Regions from separate parts of the Variovorax sp. 10N412 genome, predicted to be linked through region 2. Evidence: predicted binding sites of a transcription regulator. Region 2 holds the regulator's gene; the other holds the start of a gene.
The links. Region 2 encodes FliA, which starts transcription of late flagellar genes. Its sites were predicted from a motif close to CTAAAGTTTNNNNNNNNNNNGCCGNTA; they were not measured.
Positions count from the first base shown of each region.

Region 1: a site for FliA is predicted at 971-997, ahead of flgM (flagellar biosynthesis anti-sigma factor FlgM). Genes of this name have one in related genera too.

Region 1 covers NZ_JBFTIO010000019.1:7,623-10,001, forward strand. The annotation lists gene flgA (flagellar basal body P-ring formation chaperone FlgA) at 188-922, shown strand; gene flgM (flagellar biosynthesis anti-sigma factor FlgM) at 1,024-1,356, shown strand; gene AC1DJH_RS28565 (flagella synthesis protein FlgN) at 1,353-1,811, shown strand; gene AC1DJH_RS28570 (winged helix-turn-helix domain-containing protein) at 1,838-2,379, shown strand, end outside.
Region 2 covers NZ_JBFTIO010000004.1:40,561-42,939, forward strand. The annotation lists gene AC1DJH_RS12160 (MinD/ParA family ATP-binding protein) at 1-752, shown strand, start outside; gene AC1DJH_RS12165 (RNA polymerase sigma factor FliA) at 789-1,523, shown strand; gene AC1DJH_RS12170 (type VI immunity family protein) at 1,507-2,379, opposite strand, start outside.

The sequences.
Region 1 (2,379 bases), on a different contig from region 2:
CAAGGCGCGGCGACAGATGGAAAGCGAGTCTATGCATGACCCGCGTTTGCAATCGTTCGAACAAAGGGGGTTTTCGCCTGCTGCTCGCACCTTCGATCGCACCGGGAATTTCTAGAATTTCCGGGCGGTGGCTTGTGCCCCCTGTACAGGACGCACCGCACTCCACGCCCCTATCCAGACGCCTCCGATGACCCTTTTCAAGCTGCGCACCCGCCTGCTGCACACCGTGCTGGCCATGCTGCCTGTGGCCTGCTGCCCGGTGTCCGCACTGGCGGCGGAGCCCGCGCAGCAGCCCGCTCAGGATGTGCCGAACCCGGCCGCGGAAGCCGCCATCGCCAGGTACCTGCAGGTGCAGACCGCCGGCCTGCCGGGCAAGGTGACGGTGCGCCTGGAAGGCCGCGGCACCGCCGCCCTGCCCGCCTGCGACGCGCCCGAAGTGTTCTTGCCGCCGGGCGCGACGCCCTGGGGCCGCGTGTCGGTGGGCGTGCGCTGCCAGACCGAACGGCCCTGGACGCGCTTCGTGCAGGCGCATGTGTCGGTGGAAGGCAGCTACTTCGTGGCCGCGCGCGCCATCGACGCGGGCCGTCCGCTGGGCGCGGGCGACTTCACCGAACGCACGGGCGACCTGTCGCGGCTGCCGCGCTCGGTGATCACCAGCGCCGGCGAACTCAACGGCGTGGTGGCGTCGAACCGCATTGCGCCGGGCGCGCCGCTGCGCAAGGAGCTGGTGCGCGGCGTGACCGTGATCCAGCAGGGCCAGTCCGTGAAAGTGGTGGCGCAGGGCCAGGGTTTCGTGGTCAGCACCGACGCCAAGGCCATGAGCGGCGCCGCAGCGGGCGCCGTGGTGCAGGCCAAGACGCTCGACGGGCGGCTGGTCAGCGGCGTGGCGGACATGCAGGGGCAGATCCAGCTGGCCCAGTGAGCCGAGCGGCCCCTGAAGACTTGCCGTACGCTTTGTTGCAAGCCGCTTCTAAAGTTCTTGCCCGTGCTGCCGATATATGGGTCAGCCCCTGAGGAATCACCTTGAAAATCGATCAACCCGCCCCTTCGGCCACGCCCCTTCCCCGACCGCCCGCCACGGGCGCGGCCGCCACGAGCGCCGCCGCCACCACGGCAGCAGCCGCCGCCGCGCGCCCCAAGGAAGCGGCACAGCCCTCCGCGCACGTCCACACCATGCCCAGCGCCGTGGGTGGGAGCGATTTCGACGCCGCCCGGGTGGCCGCGATCCGCGAGGACATCCGGGCCGGGCGCTACCAGATCCGACCCGAGCGCATCGCCGACGGCCTGCTGGCCAGCGTGCGCGACCTGCTCGACGCCCCGGTCGAGGCCAAACCCGATCCGAAAGGCCGCGAATGACCGCCTCCTTGCTGACGCACCTGCGCACCGAAGCCGCCAGCATCCAGGAATTCCTGGCCCTGCTGGACCGCGAGGCCAAGGCGATGTCCGACCACGTGTTCGGCGACCTGGCGGGCATTGCCGCGGAGAAAACCCGCCTGCTGGACCGCATGGCGGCGCTGGACATCGAACGCGAGGCGCTGCAGGTGGCGCTGGGCTTCGGGCCCGGCCGTGCCGGGGGCGATGCCGCCGCGGCGGCCGACGGCAAGCCGGTGCAGCAGGCCTGGGCCGAGCTGCTGGTGCTGGCCGTACAGGCCCGCAGCCACAACATGCGCAACGGCTCCATGGTGTACGCGCACCTCGACTTCACGCAGCAGGCCCTGCATTTCCTGCAGGCCAGCGCACAACTCTTCTACGGCCCGGACGGCGTTCGCAAGACCCAGCCGGGCGCCGGAACACGCCTCGCAGCGGGCTGAACACCGGCCCCAACCCCTGAGATCCGATGGAAGCTATCGACACGAAGAACGCCCAGGGCTCGCGCCAGGTGGCCATGGTGGGCTGCGACGAAGCCCAGACCCAGTCGTGGGGCCACAGGCTGCGCCTGATGGGCTGCACCCCGGTGCGCTTCGACAGCAGCTCCGAGTTCCTGCTGGCCGTGACACACGGCAGCCAGTTCGGCCTGCTGCTGGTGGTGCTGAAAGACGAAGGGGCATGGCCGGTGCTGACCTCGATGTGCAAGGCGCTGCGCCTGCCGATCTTCCTGGTGGCCAATGCGCTGCAGCGCGAGCTACTGGCGGCGGTGCTGTCGTCGGTCGACGCCGAGCCGAACGGCGCCCCCATCGACTTCGCGGTGCTGCCGGTGGACGATTTCGAGGTGGAACTGCGTGCGCGCGAGGCGCTGCGCCGCAACCAGACGCTGCTGCATCCGCAGACGGTGAGTGCGAGCTTCGGGGACTACCAGTTCCTGGGCAGCCGCAAGCTGGTGATGCACAAGGGCGAGGACATCCGCCTGAAGCCCCGCGAGTTCGAGCTGGCGCTGCTGCT
Region 2 (2,379 bases):
TGCTGGCGCCGAAGCCCACGCGCGTGATCGCCGTCGCCGGCATGGGGCAGGGCGCCGGCGGCACCACTGCCGCCATGAACCTGGGCGTTGCCCTGGTCCAGCAGGGCAAAAGCGTGCTGCTGCTGGATGAACACTGCCCGAAGGAAGGCTCGGCCTGCGAGGTCTGGGCGATCGATCCGCTCGGCAGCCTGGCCGACGTCGCCAGCCATCGGCTGACGCTGGACGGGGCCGACGTGCAGGCCGGGTGCGGGGTGCACGTGCTGCCCGCGCCGCCCGGCGTGGCGCCGGACACGACCGACCCGCGCACGCTGTGGCCCGAAGGCGTGGTCATCGTCGACGCGGCCTTCGACCGCGAGGGGCGCCTGTCGCCGCTCGCGCGGGACGCGGACGACCTGCTGCTGGTGCTCAAGCCGCATCCGGCGTCGATCACCTCGGCCTATGCGGGCATCAAGAACCTGCACTACGCGCACGGGCTGAAGCAGCTGCGCTTTCTCATCAACGGCGTGGTCGATGTCGACGGCGCGCAGCAGATCATGAACAACCTCGCCAACGCCGGCAGCCGCTACCTCGCGCTGTCGCTGCTGCCCGCCGGGCTGGTGCGCTTCGATGCGCGCATTCCCGATGCGTGGCGGCTGAAGCAGACCATTGCCGAGGCCTTTCCCGCCAGCGCGGCCGCGGTGGACTTCCGGCGCCTGGCCGACGACGTGGGCCGCTGGCCGTGGCGCGCGGCCGTGCCGCTGCAGGCCGCCTGACGCGCCGACCACCCCATCAACGGAACAAGGACGGCCGTGTACACCGCACAGGGAACCATCGACAAATCGCACCTGCTGGCGCAGCATCAACCGCTGGTGCGCCGCATCGCGCTGCAGATGATGTCCAAGCTGCCCGCCAGCGTGGAGCTGGACGACCTGATCCAGGCCGGCATGCTGGGCCTGCTGGACGCGTCCAGCCGCTACCAGGACAACCGCGGTGCGCAGTTCGAGACTTTCGTCAGCCAGCGCATCCGCGGCGCCATGCTCGACGAGCTGCGTGCCAACGACTGGGGCTCGCGCGGCCTGCGCCAGTCGGCGCGTGGCGTCGAGAAGGCCATCCACGCGCTGGGCCACCGGCTCGGGCGCTCGCCCACCGAAGGGGAGATCGCCAAGGAGCTGAAGATGGACCTGGAGGCGTACCAGTCGCTGCTGCAGGAAATCCAGGGCTGCCAGCTGCTGTACGTCGAGGACTTCGCCAAGGACGATGCCGACAACCCCTTCCTCGATGCGCATTCGCAGGAATCGCGAAAGGACGGACGGGCGAGCAACGACCCGCTGGAGCAGTTGCTGGAAAGCGGCTTCAGGCACCAGCTGGTCGACGCGATTGCAACCTTGCCCGAGCGCGACCAGTTGCTGCTGAACCTGTACTACGAGGAAGAGCTGAACCTGCGGGAAATAGGCGCCATTCTCGAAGTGAGCCAGTCGCGCGTGTGCCAGCTGCACAGCCAGGCGATCAGCCGGCTGCGCGCGAAGCTCAAGGACCTGCTGTAGGGCCTGCTGCAGGGCCTGGTGCGGGGCCGGCGGCCCAGTCGCCGTCGGCATCGAAGCGCCGCAGCCAGCGCGCCGACGTGGCTGGCGTGAACATGTCCTCGCGCGCCGTGTTGGGCGGATGGCTCACCAGCCAGAGCCTTGACAGGCGCACCGGCTTCAGCGCTTCGGACAGTGCGCGCAGGGGCTCGGGCACCCCTTGTTCGACCGGGTGCAGCGCAGGAGCGTCGCCGGCCTCGATCCACAGGCCCCGGCCTTCCATGCACGGCTGCACGCGCAGGCCCGGCACCTGGCCCAGCCGGCCTTGCAAGGCATTCACGCCCCCCAACGTCGTGGCGTGGTCGCCGCACACCAGCACCCCGAAGCTCGGCGTGCGCATGCCGCCCTCCAGGCTCATGCCGTCGGGCCTGCTGGAGCGCATGAAGAAGGGCTTGTCCACGTCGAGCCCGAGAAACCGTTGCGCCAGGGCGAACTCGGCCACCTGCTGGAACGCATAGCGCTCCAGCACCGGCGGGCGCCCGATGCCCAGGCCCATGTAGGCCTGCTCGGGCTGCAACCGTTGCAATGCGCCCAGCCACCACGCGCGCAGTTCGTCCTTGCGCGCCGTCCAGAACGCCAGCGGAAAGTGCAGTGCGAGGTAGTCCAGGCCGGGCGCGGCCTTGGCAAGGCGCGCGCGGCGGCACTGCGCGATCGCCTGGAACTCGAACTGCGACGAGCTTTCCTTCGTCGGGGCGTCGAAGGCTTCGAGCGAGACGGTGTCGTCGGCATGCTTGAGGAAGTGCGTTTCGATGTCTGCCTGCGTGTGCGCCCTGCGCGCGACGGCGCCGCTGCGCAGGCCCATGTATCGGGTCAGCGCGTG